2 regions of the Proteus vulgaris genome follow, and region 2 is predicted to be linked to the other one. Evidence: riboswitches for the same ligand, from Rfam matches in the RefSeq annotation. Region 2 holds a riboswitch; the other holds the start of a gene.
The links. A riboswitch is a leader RNA that binds a small molecule or an ion and turns the genes downstream of it on or off. The one in region 2 is predicted to bind thiamine pyrophosphate.
Positions count from the first base shown of each region.

Region 1: it holds a riboswitch for thiamine pyrophosphate, as region 2 does, so the genes downstream of both, thiB (thiamine ABC transporter substrate binding subunit) here and thiC (phosphomethylpyrimidine synthase ThiC) in region 2, are expected to answer to the same signal.

Region 1 covers NZ_CP090064.1:3,548,105-3,556,485, forward strand. Annotated here, with positions in the region: gene LW139_RS17025 (thymidylate synthase) at 1-633, opposite strand, end outside; gene lgt (prolipoprotein diacylglyceryl transferase) at 679-1,569, opposite strand; gene ptsP (phosphoenolpyruvate--protein phosphotransferase) at 1,649-3,895, opposite strand; gene rppH (RNA pyrophosphohydrolase) at 3,904-4,434, opposite strand; TPP riboswitch at 4,547-4,638, shown strand; gene thiB (thiamine ABC transporter substrate binding subunit) at 4,704-5,717, shown strand; gene thiP (thiamine/thiamine pyrophosphate ABC transporter permease ThiP) at 5,717-7,297, shown strand; gene thiQ (thiamine ABC transporter ATP-binding protein ThiQ) at 7,290-7,991, shown strand; gene LW139_RS17060 (DNA polymerase II) at 8,079-8,381, shown strand, end outside.
Region 2 covers NZ_CP090064.1:3,991,526-3,999,906, reverse strand. Annotated here, with positions in the region: gene LW139_RS18935 (HesA/MoeB/ThiF family protein) at 1-485, opposite strand, end outside; gene thiE (thiamine phosphate synthase) at 479-1,126, opposite strand; gene thiC (phosphomethylpyrimidine synthase ThiC) at 1,110-3,062, opposite strand; TPP riboswitch at 3,192-3,314, opposite strand; gene LW139_RS18920 (HAD family hydrolase) at 3,359-4,039, opposite strand; gene nudC (NAD(+) diphosphatase) at 4,186-4,971, shown strand; gene hemE (uroporphyrinogen decarboxylase) at 5,060-6,133, shown strand; gene nfi (deoxyribonuclease V) at 6,126-6,794, shown strand; gene LW139_RS18900 (YjaG family protein) at 6,869-7,459, shown strand; gene LW139_RS18895 (HU family DNA-binding protein) at 7,650-7,922, shown strand; gene LW139_RS18890 (DUF1481 domain-containing protein) at 7,967-8,381, shown strand, end outside.

The DNA.
Region 1 (8,381 bases), 440 kb from region 2:
ACCCGGTTTATGTCCTGTAATTTGAGCCACCAGCGCTAATAAGACAAAGCACTGAATTTGGTTGAAATTCAAACCTAATGGCACATCACAACTACGCTGATAAGAGGTTAAATAAAGGGTATCACCAACAAGTGAAAAGGTATGCGTATGCATACAAGGGCGTAAGCAACCTAGTTCCGTTTCACCTGGATTGTAAAATGTAATGATTTCACCACGATCATCTATACCTTTAGTCAGGTTATCTACTACTTTACGCAGTTGATCAAAATGAGAACCATCAGGGCGTTGCCATTGGCGTCCTTGAACGCCATAAACACGACCCATATCGTCTTCACCTTTTCGATGAGGGTTATTCAACCATGCACTATTTTCATTCGCATTGGCATTCCATGTATTACAACCAATTTCACGAAATTGTGCTGCATTATCATAGCCTCGCAGATACCCTAACAGTTCTGCTATTGCGGCTTTATAAAAACTTTTTCGTGTCGTTATTAACGGAAATTGGTTATTCGCAACATCATATTCCAGATCGGCATTAATCACCGTTAAACAACGGGTTCCTGTCCGTTTATTATCAATCCATTGTCCTTCATCGATAATGCGTTGACACAATGCCAGATACTGCTTCATGTTGTCTCTCTTGTTAATTAGCTAATAATAAAAATTTATCTCACACTATTTGTGAGTTGGTGTTGGGTTTTGTGGTGTTTTTTTATCTTGGCGATAAGCCCATACCATAAAAATAATGCCCAACAAAATCATTGGAATTGAGAGTAATTGTCCCATACTCACACCACTAAATAGTCCTAATTGCGCATCAGGTTGACGGAAGAATTCAACAATAATACGGAATGCACCATAACCTATCAGGAATAGACCTGATACACTGCCTACTGGACGATTTTTACGCACAAAAATATTAAGAATAATAAATAACACTACCCCTTCTAACAACATTTCATAAAGTTGTGAAGGGTGTCGAGGTAAAACCCCATATTCTTGAATAATAGGTAGCAGCGTTGATGGATCTTGAGCAACAAGCTGAAGATCTTCAGAACGAGAGTTTGGAAATAAGAAGGCCCAAGGTGTATCTAATGTGACGCGACCCCATAACTCACCATTAATAAAGTTACCAATACGACCTAATCCTAAACCAAACGGGATTAAAGGCGCGACAAAATCAGCCACTTGAAAAAATCCACGTTTAGTACGTTTTGCGAACCAAATCATGGCACAAATTACCCCAATTAAACCACCATGGAACGACATACCGCCATCCCAAACTTTAAAGAGGTAAAGAGGATCATTTAAAAAGACTGGCAGATTATAGAATAAAACATAACCTAAGCGACCACCGATAAACACACCAACAAAACCGACATAAAGTAATGTTTCAACTTCATTTTTATTCCAACCACTATTCGGTTTTGCGGCTCGTCGATTTGCAAGCCATAAGGCAAAGACAAATCCAACTAAATACATCATACCGTACCAGTGTAATGACACAGGCCCGATAGAAAACATAACGGGATCAATCTCTGGAAATTTAAGGTAGCTTATACTCATTATTCCCTACTTCACTTAATTAATAATTTCTGTGTTTGCTCTTTATCACCAACACAGAAAAGGCTTATACAAAGGCATGTCAGATACCTCCGCGAATTAATCCACCTAATCCCTGCCTTTCCATAAATTCAGAAGACAATTTTTTGATTTCTGTTGCTGTTTCAGCTTGCAACACTTGTTGCATAAAAGGCTGTAACACCACAGGATCAAGATGGCGTAATAAGTATTTTACCCTAGGTAAACTACGTCCACTCATGCTTAACTGCCTAAAACCAAGCCCTATTAACAGCAATGCCCCGATAGGTGTTCCTGCCATTTCGCCACAAACACTGATTGGTAACTGGTAATATTGGCATTGTGTCGCAATCAAACTCAATGAACGCAATAATGCAGGATGCAAATTATCATAGAGTGATGCAACATGGGTATTATTACGGTCGACTGCAAGCAAGTATTGAGTTAAATCGTTTGTTCCAATAGAGATAAAATCAACCCGATTAGCTAATTGTGACAACATAAATACCAACGAGGGAACTTCAAGCATAATACCTAACGGTGGTAGAGCACATTCACATTTTAACTCTCGACTCACTTCATCACATGCACGTAATAGCAATGTTCTCGCTTCGTCAATTTCATCAATACTTGTCACCATCGGCAACAATATTTTCAAATTTTTAAATTCGAGGTTTGCTTTTAGCATAGCACGAAGCTGAATAAGGAAAATTTCAGGTTGATCGAGTAATATTCTTATTCCTCGCCAACCCAAGCAAGGATTTTCCTCATTAATGGGCATATAAGGAAGTTGTTTATCTGCACCCACATCTAATGCACGTAACACAACGGGTTTATCAGGGAAAAAAGAGAGTATTTCACGATAGCGATTTTTTTGTTCATCTTCTGATGGAAAACCGCTTTGTAGCATAAAAGGAATCTCTGTCCGATATAAACCAACACCGTCTATTCCCACGCTAATACGTTGCTCGTATTTAATATTTAATCCCGCATTCAATTGAACACTAACCGATTCACCATTTTTGAGAACAGCTTGCTGTTCTAATTGATCTTCTGCAATCTGGCTTAATACACTTTCTTCATCAATAATCTGTTTATATTCTTGAGTAATAAAAGGCTCTGGTTCAATAAAAATCTCACCACGATAACCATCAAGAATAAGCATACGATTATGTAAAAGTTCAGGTTGAATATCCGCGCCCATAATCGCGGGAATTCCCATTGCTCTAACAAGGATCGCTGAATGAGAGTGTGTTGCACCATCTCGCACAATCACACCCGCAAGTTGTTGTTCAGGTAATTCTGCCAATAAACTTGCGCTTAATTCATCTGCCACCAAAATAAAGCGCTCAGGCCAAATATTGGTTGAACTGACTTCATCATCTAAATGAAATAATAAACGCCGTCCTAATGCTTTTAGATCAGAGGCTCTTTCTCTCATGTAGCCATCTTTCAGGCTAGAAAATTGTGACGAAACTTTCTCAACAACCACTTTTACAGCCCATTCTGCGACATATCCCTGAGTAATAATCGCTGTCATTTTGTGTTTAAGTTGGGGATCATTAAGTAGATGCGAGTAGAGATCAAAAATGGCGGCACTCTCTTTTTGTGCATTCGCCATAAAACGTTTACTAAAACGGCGACATTCTGCCGTGGCATCTTCTAAAGCCACTGTGAGTCGATTTAATTCCGCCTTAATATCAAGCGCGCTAGCTTTAAATACATTTTCAAGAACTGGCTGGGAAATTTCTTGCCAACCATAAGCCATTACCACTCCGGTCGAAACTGATAATGCTTTAATGCGACTTTGACGATATTGCCCAAATAGCCCTTTAGTTTGTACTTGCGATAATGTTGCGCCTAATTGTGTTGCTAACGTCACCATAAAAGACTCTTCGCTCTCGTTAAATAAGCGACGCTCTTTTTGTTGAACAACTAAAACACCAAGGAGTTGACGACGATAAACAATAGGTACACCAAGGAAAGCACGCAGATCGTCTTCTTTTACTTGAGGAAGGTATTTAAAACTAGGATGCTCGCGAATATCTGCGAGATTGATAAGCTCAGAAAGGCGTCCAACTTCACCAACAACGCCTTCATCAAACGAGAGGCTAACGGCACGTCCTCTGGGTTTTTTAAGTCCTTTTGTGGCCATTAGATAAAAACAACTACGTTGCTTATCAGCAAGATAAATAGAACACACATCCGTGTGCATTGCCTGACACGTTTCCTTGACTAAGAGTTCAAGTGCTTCTGGAAGCCCTGCTGCCATAGCCACTTTTTCTACAATTTCTCGCAAACGTGTCAGCATAGTGTTATCTAATACCTTTTACGCCGATATCCATACGATGGACGAGGTAAAGACATTTGTTCTTGCAATGGCATGACTACTGGTGCGAACTCTTTCATTACACGACGATAAACATCGCGTTTAAAAGAGACGACTTGTCGAACGGGATACCAATAACTCACCCAACGCCAGCCATCAAATTCTGGCGTTTTGCTTTGTTGAACGTTAATGTCCTTATCATTACTTGTTAACTGCAAAAGGAACCAACGCTGTTTTTGTCCAATACAAACAGGTTTTGTGTCCCAACGCACCAAACGCTTAGGCAACTTGTAACGTAACCAGTTACGTGTGGAGGCAAGAATTTTAACATCCTTGCGACTTAACCCAACTTCTTCGAACAACTCTCGGTACATTGCCTGCTCTGGCGATTCTCCAGGGTTAATTCCTCCTTGAGGAAACTGCCATGAATGTTGCCCATAGCGACGAGCCCAAAGCACTTGCCCTTGCCGATTACAAATTACAATCCCTACATTCGGGCGGTAGCCATCATCATCGATCACTAGACTACCTCAATAACCAAATTTGAAAGATAACTCATTGTTTCATACTACTCACAGACGGTAAACCTCTATCAACAGACTTTGCACAACGCGTGGATTTATCTACAATGGGAAAGTCTCAACGGGGTGCCTTTTTAGGCTGAGAAAAACCCGTGGAACCTGATCCAGCTAATACTGGCGTAGGGATTTGAGTCAGGATGATGCAATATTTTATAATTTGCAGTCCTCACTCCTCAGATCCTTCCTGACTTTTTACTGAGGAACTAAATGTGTTAACTAAATCGCTTCGCTTTACTTTCCTACTGGGTGCACTGAGTGTAATAAGCACGTTCTCAGCGCAAGCTAATACTCAAAAACCGACACTCACTGTATATACTTATGATTCTTTTACCGCAGATTGGGGCCCAGGACCTGCCATTAAAAAAGCATTTGAACAACAGTGTGATTGTGAATTAAAGCTTGTTGCCCTTTCTGATGGTGTTTCTTTGCTAAATCGCTTACGTATGGAAGGTGGCAAGAGTAAAGCTGACATTATTTTAGGTTTGGATAACAATCTGATACATGCGGCCAAAGAAACTGGGCTTTTTGCACCAAGTAATATCGATACATCAAAACTCGCCTTACCTGAAAAATGGACTGACGACACCTTTGTACCTTATGACTACGGTTACTTTGCGTTTATTTATGATAAAAACCGTATTGCTAACCCACCCAAAAGCATGGATGAGTTACTAAATAGCCAAGAAAAGTGGAAAATACTGTATCAAGATCCTCGTACCAGTACACCAGGCTTAGGCTTAATGCTATGGATGCAATCACTTTATCCTGAAAACACCGCCTCTCAATGGAAGAAATTATCTGAGAAAACCCTTACCGTTACAAAAGGTTGGAGTGAGTCTTATGGCTTATTCTTAAAAGGTGAAGGTGATTTTGTGCTAAGTTATACTTCATCTCCGGGTTATCATATTTTAGCGGATAAAAAAGATAACTATGCAGCGGCTATTTTCTCTGACGGACACTATTTACAAGTCGAGGTTGCAGCTAAACTCAAATCGAGTAAACAACCTGAATTAGCTCAGCAATTTATGCAATTTATGCTCACTCCGGCTTTCCAAGAAACAATTCCTACCACCAATTGGATGTATCCCGTAATAGATATGCCATTACCAGATGTCTATTCGGTGATGCCTAAACCAGAAAAATCATTGCAATTTGATGCAGATGTTGTCGCTAAAGAGCGCCAAACATGGACGCGTAATTGGCAATCTGCGGTTAGTCGCTAATGAGAAGATGGCTTATCCCGGGGCTATGTGCCTCGGGTTTACTGCTTATTGTGGCTTTATTGTCATTTGGTGCATTATGGTTTAATGCGCCAAGTGGCGAATTATCCTCTATTTTTGCTGATGACTATTTATGGCATGTCGTGCGCTTTACTTTCTGGCAAGCCTTTTTATCTGCCTTATTTTCAATATTACCTGCCATTTGGCTCGCTAAAGCACTTTATCGACGCCAATTTAAAGGTAGAACACTTTTCTTACGTTTATGTGCCATGAGCCTTGTTCTACCCGTTTTAGTGGCACTTTTTGGTATTTTAACGGTTTATGGAAGAGTCGGTTGGATTGCTCAAATTTGTGAATGGCTGGGGATTAATTACCAATTTACCCCTTATGGCTTACAAGGCATTTTATTGGCACACGTCTTCTTCAATATGCCATTAGCAACCCGAATGCTGTTACAAGCTCTCGAAAGTATCTCGCCAGAACAACGCCAGTTAGCCTCACAATTAGGCATGAATGGTTGGCAGCGTTTTCGCTTTCTGGAATTTCCCTATTTATGGCGACAAATACTTCCCACTGCGTCACTGATTTTTATGCTCTGTTTTGCAAGCTTTGCTACTGTACTGGCGTTAGGTGGAGGCCCTGCGGCAACAACCGTTGAGCTAGCAATTTATCAAGCATTAAGTTATGACTACGATTTACATCGTGCTGCACTTTTAGCACTGATCCAGCTCTTTTGCTGTTTAGGCTTAGTGCTTATCAGCCAAAAACTCAAAGGTACACTCTTTGTCGGAGATAGCCAAAAACAGCATTGGCGTGATCCCAATGATCCTCTCTTTAGCAAAATAACCGATACTCTGATTATTATGCTCGCGATCCTTTTTTTAGTCCCCCCTATTTTAGCGGTGATAACAGATGGTCTTAACAGCGAATTAATACGAGTGATACAACAACCCATACTTTGGCGGGCTTTTACAACGTCTCTCATTATTGCGATTGGCGCAGGTATTGTTTGTGTTGTATTAACAATGATGTTGCTATGGAGTAGCCGAGAACTTCGCCTACGTCACTTTAAAAAAGCGGGGCAAGCTATGGAAATGAGTGGGTTGATTATTCTGGCAATGCCGGGCATTGTATTGGCAACAGGTTTTTTCTTGTTATTAAACAATACAATCGGACTCCCTGAATCACCATATACATTAGTGATTTTAACCAACGCATTAATTGCCATTCCTTATGCTTTAAAAGTGCTCGAAAATCCAATGAATGATATTGCTTCACGTTATGGACTTTTATGTCAATCGCTTAATATTCAGGGTATCAATCGACTTCGTTGGATCGAGTTACGAGCATTAAGAAAACCGATTTCACAAGCACTTGCTTTTGCTTGTGTTATTTCTATTGGTGACTTTGGTATTGTTGCTCTATTTGGTAATGAAACATTTAGAACACTTCCTTTCTATCTTTATCAGCAAATTGGGGCTTATCACACGCAAGATGGTGCTGTCACAGCCATGATCTTATTACTACTTTGCTTCTCTCTTTTTAGCCTAATAGAACGATTGGCAGGAAAATCTCATGATTAAATTAGAGCACCTTGCTTATACCTATGAACACCAACACCTTATGTTTGACTTAGCTGTAAACACCGGTGAACGTATCGCCGTATTAGGCCCAAGTGGCGCGGGGAAAAGTACCTTACTCAGCTTAATTGCTGGATTTTTACCTTCTGAAAAAGGAACCCTTTTTCTTAATGGTTGTGATCACACTAAAACTGCGCCCGCAAAACGCCCTATCTCTATGTTATTTCAAGATAATAATTTATTTCCTCATTTAACAGTTAGACAAAACATTGGCTTGGGATTAGATCCGGGGTTAAAACTCACAGATACACAAAAAATACTGTTAGAAAACCGAGCCAAACAAGTTTCTTTAAATGAACATCTTGACCGTTTACCTTCACAATTATCAGGTGGTCAGCGCCAACGTGTTGCCATTGCTCGTTGCCTTGTACGTGAACAACCTATCTTATTGCTCGATGAGCCTTTTTCTGCACTCGATCCCGCTTTGCGTATTGAAATGTTGGCTTTACTAGAACAACTTTGTGAAGAAAAAAAACTGACCTTATTGATGGTTTCACATAGCTTAGAAGATGCTATCAAGATTGCCTCAAGAGCAATTGTGATTGATAACGGAACAATTGTGTATGATGGTAATACACAATCGTTGATAAATGGTGAAGTGGATCAATCACTTATTTTAGGTATTCCCTCTAATTAAATACGCCCTAAATTAACTGTATAAATAACCACTATTTTGGCTATAATAAACACATCTTTAGCGAATTTTTGTGTGTATTAGGTGCCCATGGTTGACCATACTGAACAAGGCTTTATTCTCACTCGCCACTGGAGCGACACCCCAAAAGGTATCGTCGTCTCCTATTGGTTAGCGACAGAAAATGGCCCTCGTAAAGTCACAGTTCCTTTGCAACAAGCGATTGGCTTTGTTGCTCGTCAACATGAAACCGTTTTACGTTCACTTGTGAATAAAAATCCTGATATAGAAATTCGCCCTCTCGATTTAAAAGATTTTGAAAGACAGCCTGTTTTTGGCGTCTACTGCAAACAACACCGACAACTCACTCAACTAGAACAGCAACTCAAAGAG
Region 2 (8,381 bases):
AACACCATAAGCTGGCCACTAAACCCTACGGCACTACCACTAATAAGTGGAATTTGTTGTGCAACACAAGCACGATTAATCGCTTGGCGTGTGAGCATGTTATCAGTGCAATCTAAAACTAAATCGACCTCTTTAACTAATTTAAGTAATGAATCATCATCAATACGTTGTTTATAAGAAGTGACTTTTATATCTGGATTTAAAGCAAGCAAAGCTTGCTTTGCAATATCCGATTTTGCTTCAGGAATATCTTGAGTGCGATAAAGAATTTGGCGCTGTAGATTAGAAACGTGCAACTTATCATCATCAACTAAAATAAGCTCACCAATACCTGCCCCAGCAAGATAAAGTGATGCGGGAGAGCCTAATCCACCAAGTCCAACAATCAGTACTCTTGCTTGTTGAAGTTTGTTTTGACCCTCTAGGCCAATATCTTCTAACATCACTTGTCGGCTATAACGCATAAAATCATTATCATTTAGCATGACGATTTTCCTTCAACTAATTCTAATAATTTACGCGTTACTTTTTGCCAATCAGATGCTTTTGTTATTGCACTGACTAAAGCAACACTCCCGACGCCTGTTGCAATCACATCAGATACTCTCTCTAGCGAGATCCCACCAATAGCAACAGTGGGAAAATCAGGTGTCTGTTCTACTTGATGTTTGAGTGCCTTCAAACCTTGTGGTTTAGATGGCATATCTTTCGTTGTAGTTGGAAATATATGCCCTAATGCGATGTAAGATGGGCGTAACGCCTTTGCTCTTTGTAATTCTGTTTCGTCGTGAGTGGAAACACCCAGTCGTAATCCTGCTTGTTTAATTGCATCAAGATCAGCAATATCGAGATCTTCTTGACCAAGATGAACACCATAAGCCTGATGTTTAATGGCGAGTTGCCAATAATCATTGATAAACAGTCTTGCGTGGTACTGTTTTCCTAGCCTTATTGCTTCGATGATCTCTTGTTCAATATCTTCTGGTTGTTTATCTTTTATACGTAATTGAAGTGTGGTAACGCCTATTTTCAATAGGCGTTCTATCCATTCAATAGAATCAACAACAGGGTAAAGTCCAAGTTTTTTTTCTGTTGATGCAAAAGGTGTATTAGAGGATCTGTTCATTTTCAGTCACCTCAACACGAGTGATTTCGGCACTGTGGTATAGCTCATTCCCATGCTCTTTAAAGGCTTGAGACATTTGTTCCATACCTGCCGCATAATCACGTACTTCTTGTGTTATCTTCATTGAACAGAATTTAGGACCACACATTGAGCAAAAGTGAGCCACTTTACCTGATGCTTGAGGAAGGGTTTCATCGTGATATTGGCGTGCGGTTTCAGGATCAAGTGCTAAATTGAATTGATCTTCCCATCTAAACTCAAAGCGGGCTTTCGACATAGCATTATCACGGATTTGAGCGCCGGGATGTCCTTTGGCTAAATCGGCAGCATGAGCCGCAATTTTATAAGTAATAAGCCCTTGTTTTACATCTTCTTTGTTTGGTAAACCTAGATGTTCTTTAGGAGTAACATAACAGAGCATTGCACAACCAAACCAACCAATCATTGCTGCACCAATACCTGATGTGAAGTGATCGTAACCCGGTGCAATGTCCGTAGTGAGAGGACCTAATGTATAAAATGGTGCTTCATGACAATGCTCTAATTCTTCTGTCATATTGCGGCGGATCATCTGCATTGGAACGTGGCCTGGGCCTTCTATCATGACTTGAACGTCATATTCCCATGCAATTTTTGTCAGTTCACCTAGAGTATGTAATTCAGAGAATTGTGCTTCATCATTAGCATCTTGAATTGAACCCGGTCTTAGCCCATCGCCCAGTGAAAGGGAAACATCATAAGCGGTACAAATTTCACAGATTTCACGGAAATGCTCGTAGAGGAAATTCTCTTTATGATGTGATAAACACCATTTCGCCATTATCGAACCGCCACGAGACACAATACCCGTTAGGCGTTTTGCCGTCATTGGCACATAACGCAACAATACGCCTGCATGAATAGTGAAGTAATCAACACCTTGCTCTGCTTGTTCAAGCAAGGTATCTCGGAACATTTCCCAAGTGAGATCTTCAGCAATACCGTTAACTTTCTCGAGTGCTTGATAGATTGGAACTGTACCGATAGGAACAGGGCTATTGCGAATGATCCACTCACGCGTTTCATGAATGTAACGGCCTGTTGAGAGATCCATTACGGTATCTGCTCCCCAACGTGTAGACCAAATCAGTTTTTCAACTTCTTCCTCAATGGAGGAGGTTACAGAGGAGTTTCCGATATTGGCATTCACTTTCACTAAGAAATTTCGCCCAATAATCATTGGCTCTGATTCAGGGTGATTGATATTGGCAGGAATGATAGCTCGACCAGCAGCAACTTCTTGGCGTACAAACTCAGGGGTAATATTGTCAGGGAGATGCGCACCAAAGCTGAATCCTGCATGTTGTTGACGTAATACTTCGCTTCGAATACGTTCACGCCCCATATTTTCACGAATAGCAATAAACTCCATTTCAGGTGTGATAATACCTTTTCGAGCATAATGCAATTGCGTCACGCTTTTACCCTGTAGGGCTTTTTTAGGATTAGGCTTTAACGGGAAGCGTAGATGTTCTAATCCTGCATCAGAAAGACGTTGTTGTGTAAAATCAGAGCTTAAGAGTGAAAGCGCTTCAGTATCATTGCGCTCATCAATCCATGATTGGCGAATTTTTTTTAAGCCAAGATTAACGTCGAGTTGAGAAGCCGGATCGCCATAAGGGCCAGAAGTGTCATATACCGGAACAGGTTCATTATCTTCAAAAACAGGGGAATCTTTTGATCCTCCTACTAGCGTTTTATCAAGTTGGATCTCACGCATAGGGACTTGAATATCAGCACGTGATCCTTCGAGGTAAATGCGGTTTGAATTTGGGAAACTGACACCTTGAATGGTGCTGATAAATTCTTGAGCTGCATCACGCTGCTCTTTTCGTGGGCGCAGTTTGTTGTTTGTTGGTGAAATATCTTTAACGGATATAGTTTGATTTTGGGACATAGCATTTCCTAATAAATATCATGCAGGCTGTAGCCTGTCGGGTGAATATTGAGAAAAATGCTTGTCTGGAGGTCGCAGGGAGTATCGACAGATAGGCGTATAAAAAATATACGGATGAAGCTATCAAAAGGTCGAATCACTCTTGTTCCCTTCGCGGGTATTAACCCGATCAGGTTCCGCGGATCCCGAATTAACGGTCTCAGCCTGTGTTTATAATAGCCTTATAAACACTAGGCACTCCGACAAGAAGAAGTCCAGTATATGAAAGATTTTGAAAACTACAAGTCCAGCATGGGTTATTTATTTAAATTCCAATGTTGCTGTTCCCACGCTTTTTCATCCGAAACTTGAGTTAATTTTTTATCTGCATTAACTGCGATAACACGATCCGCTTGGTAACATAATGGAAGGTCATTAGATGAATCAGTATAGAAACAAACATAAAAACTATTAATGTTATTGGCTTCTTTCCATTGATTTAAACGCTCAACCTTTCCTTCTCGAAAGGTAGGAATACCTTCAATAAATCCAGTGTAATGATTGTCCTTAATTTGCATATCAATACCCATTGAAACATCCACATTGAGTTGTTTTGCAATAGCGTGAACGAGAAAGGACATTGTTGCTGAAATAATCATAACGGGAATATTTTGCTGCCGATATTGTGTAATTATTGATATTCCTTGTGGGTAAAGCAGAGGCTGAATTTTTGTTTCAGTAAAGTCATTAATCCAATGATTTATTTTATCTATATTATGATGCTTAAAATATGCTAGATGTTGAAAAAGATATTGGTTTATATCCAGCTTTTCGGCGTAATAGTCTGCAATCATTTGTTCGTCTAGTTTTAGGAAATGAGGATCAGTGACTATTTTTTTATCCCATAAATAACGTGTCCATAAACGACTAGAATCACCCGCTAAAAGCGTTTCATCTAAATCAAAAATCGCAATTTTATTTTGGGTTTTATCAGTCATATTAGCATTCCTTTATTATAAATAAAATTTATGAAACCCCTTTTGAATGTTAATAAATTATAGAGAATAATCATAATACATTGAGAGGGTCTTACTAAAGAGAGTATCCTTAATTCTATATCATTATTTTGGATAGAATTATCATTATGCATTTATATACGTTAACGGGATCAGAGAAAGGCTGGTGGACAGTCAGCCTCGGTGGGCGAGTGTGGTTACCGAAAGGTGAACTCCCTTTTGGTTTTGCAAAGGATTGGGAGCTAGTTGGTCAACACGCCAAAATTGTTGGTGAATGGCAGGGTGAAACTGTTTGGCTTATTCATGGAAAAATGGATAACGATATGTGTTCGCCAAGGCTTATCGCCTCGCAAGATGAGAATTTATTTAAACTAGTGGGTCGTGGTGTTCAGTTAGCAGAGTTTTATCGTTCTCATCGTTTTTGTGGCTATTGTGGTTCTAAAATGCGCCATAGTGAGAGTGAATGGGCTTGTTTATGCGATAACTGTCATGAACGTTATTACCCACAGATTGCCCCTTGTATTATTGTGGGTATTCGTCATGAAGATAAAATTTTACTCGCACATCATGTTAGGCATAAGCATTCCCCTCTTTATACTGTGCTCGCTGGTTTTGTTGAGGTTGGTGAAACCTTAGAAGAGGCCGTCGCTCGCGAAGTATTTGAAGAAAGTAATATTCGTATTCGTAATATTCGCTACGTATCCTCTCAACCTTGGCCGTTCCCTCATTCTTTAATGATGGGGTTTTTGGCTGATTACGATGGAGGAGAGTTGCGCCATGATCCTTCTGAATTAACCAGTGCGGCTTGGTATCGTTACGATCAACTACCACAGATCCCACCTCCAGATACTATTGCGCGACGCTTAATAGAAGATACGATAGCGAATATTAGACAAGATAAAGAAAAGAACTAAATAAAGGCGTTGTCTGCCAACAGTTATTTTTCCAGCATGTTACAATACATACTATTTTGCGGCCCTATTACTGTTAATGGAGTTAGTCATGAGTGAGTTGAAAAACGACCGCTATTTACGTGCGTTGCTGCGCCAACCTGTTGATGTCACCCCAGTTTGGATGATGCGTCAGGCAGGCAGATATCTTCCTGAGTATAAGGAAACACGGGCACAGGCGGGGGATTTCATCTCATTGTGCAAAAATACAGAATTGGCATGTGAAGTGACATTACAGCCTTTAAGACGCTTTCCTTTAGATGCCGCTATTTTATTTTCTGATATTTTAACTATCCCTGATGCAATGGGGCTAGGCCTTTACTTTGAAACTGGTGAAGGACCTCGTTTTAAGTCCCCAATAAATAGCCTTGCCGATATTCAAAAACTGCCAATTCCTGATCCTGAAGACGAACTTGGCTATGTAATGAATGCAGTACGTGCAATTCGTCATGCATTGCAAGGCAGTGTGCCATTAATCGGTTTTTCGGGAAGCCCTTGGACACTGGCAACCTACATGGTGGAAGGTGGAAGTAGTAAGGCCTTCACAAAAATAAAAAAAATGATGTACGCAGAGCCACAAGCACTACATCTATTACTGGATAAACTCGCAGATAGCGTTATCCTTTATTTGAATGCTCAAATTAAAGCGGGTGCACAATCCATCATGATCTTTGATACATGGGGTGGTGTACTAACAGGACGTGATTACCAACTTTTCTCATTACACTACATGCATAAGATTGTTGATGGTCTTATTCGCGAATACGATGGAAGAAAAGTTCCTGTAACCTTATTTACTAAAGGTGGCGGTCGTTGGCTAGAAGCAATGGCAGCAACAGGTTGTGATGCATTAGGGCTAGATTGGACGATTGATATCGAAGATGCACGTCGTCGAGTAGGGGATAAAGTAGCCTTACAAGGTAATATGGATCCTTCTATGCTGTATGCGCCACCAGCTAGAATAGAGCAAGAAGTCGAAACTATTCTTGCTGGGTTTGGTAAAGGCAACGGTCATGTCTTTAATCTTGGGCACGGTATTCATCAAGATGTTCCACCAGAGCATGCTGGTGCATTTATTGATGCGGTTCACCGTTTATCGAAGCCTTATCATCAGGATAATGATTAATACCTCACAATTGCGTCAGGAGCAGACAGAAAAAGCTCAACAAGTTATTTTGACAGACCAATTTACAATGCCTACTTATATTGCTGGTGCTGATGTTGGTTTTGAAGATGGTGGCGCAGTCACTCGCGCTGCCATCGTGATAATGCATTACCCTTCTTTTGAAATTCTTGAATACCAAATCGCGCGAATATCTACAACTCTTCCTTACATCCCTGGTTTACTTTCATTTCGAGAGTGCCCAGCATTACTGTCTGCTTGGCAATTAATTAAACAGAAACCTTCTCTTATTTTTGTCGATGGGCAAGGTATCGCTCATCCTAGAAGGCTGGGTGTTGCCAGCCATTTTGGTTTATTAGTAGACACGCCTACTATTGGCGTAGCAAAAAGTCGTTTATGTGGTACTGATCGGGCGGTCAATGAAGATATGGGAAGTCATGAGCCATTGATGGATAAGAATGAGCAAATAGGGTGGATTTATCGCAGTAAGAAAAAATGTAAACCCCTGTATATATCTCCGGGTCATAAAGTGAGTATGGAAGGTGCTTTGCAGTGGGTTGAGTTGTGTATGAAAGGGTATCGATTGCCAGAACCAACGCGTTGGGCTGATGGTATTGCTTCAAATAGGCGATTATTTGAGCAGTTGAATAAGAATAAGCTCTAAATGACCGGGAAATATGTGGATATTTTTAATTTTCAGGTAAACTGCGCCTAAGTTAAGAAAATGAGTAATCACGAATGTTGAAGAACCCAATCCATTTACGTTTAGAAAAGCTAGAGGCTTGGCAACACCTGACGTTTATGGCGTGCCTGTGTGAGCGAATGTATCCAAATTATCAGGTATTTTGTCGTGAAACAGGATTTGCTGATCCAACGCTTTATCGCCGTATTCTCGATCTGGTTTGGGAAACTTTAACGGTGAAAGATGCAAAAGTGAATTTTGATTCTCAATTAGAGAAGTTAGAAGAAGCTATTCCTGATGCATCTCAATTTGATATTTACGGCGTCTATCCAGCGATTGATGCCTGTGTCGCCTTGAGTGAAGTTGTTCACTCTCGTTTAAGCGGTGAATCGCTAAGTCATGCTATTGAAGTCAGCAAATTATCAGTAGGGACGGTTGCTTCACTTGAAATGACACAAGCAGAAAGAGAAATGAGCGAAGAAGAGCTAAGATCACTGCCTGTTGTTATTGAAGAATTCGATATCCAATGGGAAATTTACCGCCTACTTGTAGAGTGTGAAGAAAGAGATATCGAGCTGATTAAAGGTCTACGTGCAGACCTTCGTGAAGCAGGAATGAGCAATATCGGTATAGAATTAACGCACTAAATCAGAAAAACGTGATTTGGTGCTTGAAAAGCGACGTTTAAAGACTTCACATCACCCCCGTGTATGTTCTACATTGGGTACGAAAAGAAGTGGCTCAGGTGTTTTACTTAATTCATCTTCTTAAAAAGATAAGTTAAGTTTTTTCACCAGATGTTTTTCAAACGATAAAACATACTTTAAGGACTATTTTATGAACAAAGCTGAATTAACCGAATCAGTTGCTGAAAAAGCGGATCTGACAAAAACTCAGGCAAAAGCTGCTATTGAAGCGTTTATCGACTCAGTAACAGGAGCTCTGAAAGAAGGCGATTCTGTACAGTTAGTTGGTTTCGGTACATTCAAGGTAAATCACCGTGCTGAGCGTACTGGTCGTAACCCTCAAACTGGTAAAGAAATTAAAATTGCAGCAGCTAATGTTCCTGCATTTACTGCCGGTAAAGCACTGAAAGACGCAGTAAAATAATTCCTTTGAACGGAATGAACAATAGAGGGGGATTTACTCCCCTTTTGTTGAAACGACAGGGGCTGTTAGCAATAGGATCAGCTTTTTTGCTCAGCGCCTGCTCTTCGACAGTACAACTCCCTGAATTTTCTGCAACAGGGTACATTGCAGATGAAGGTGTTGTGCGACTATGGCGTTTAAATAATAAAACGTCAGAGCCTCAAGTGATCATGAGCGTTTATAGCTTTTATAAAAAGCCAGAAACTATCATCACATTCTATGAGTATCGCCAGAATAAGCTTTGGCAAGTCCGTTCTGAAGTGGTTAATCAAAATGATCCCTCATCTTGGCACCTTCGTTTAAATAAACGTGGTGAAGTCATTTTCATGCAACAGGAAAGTCAGAAGCAAAAACGAGCATTAACAGAAGATGAGCGTTTAAGAATGGTGTTTGCTGCAAGTAAAGAACGTGAAATCAGCG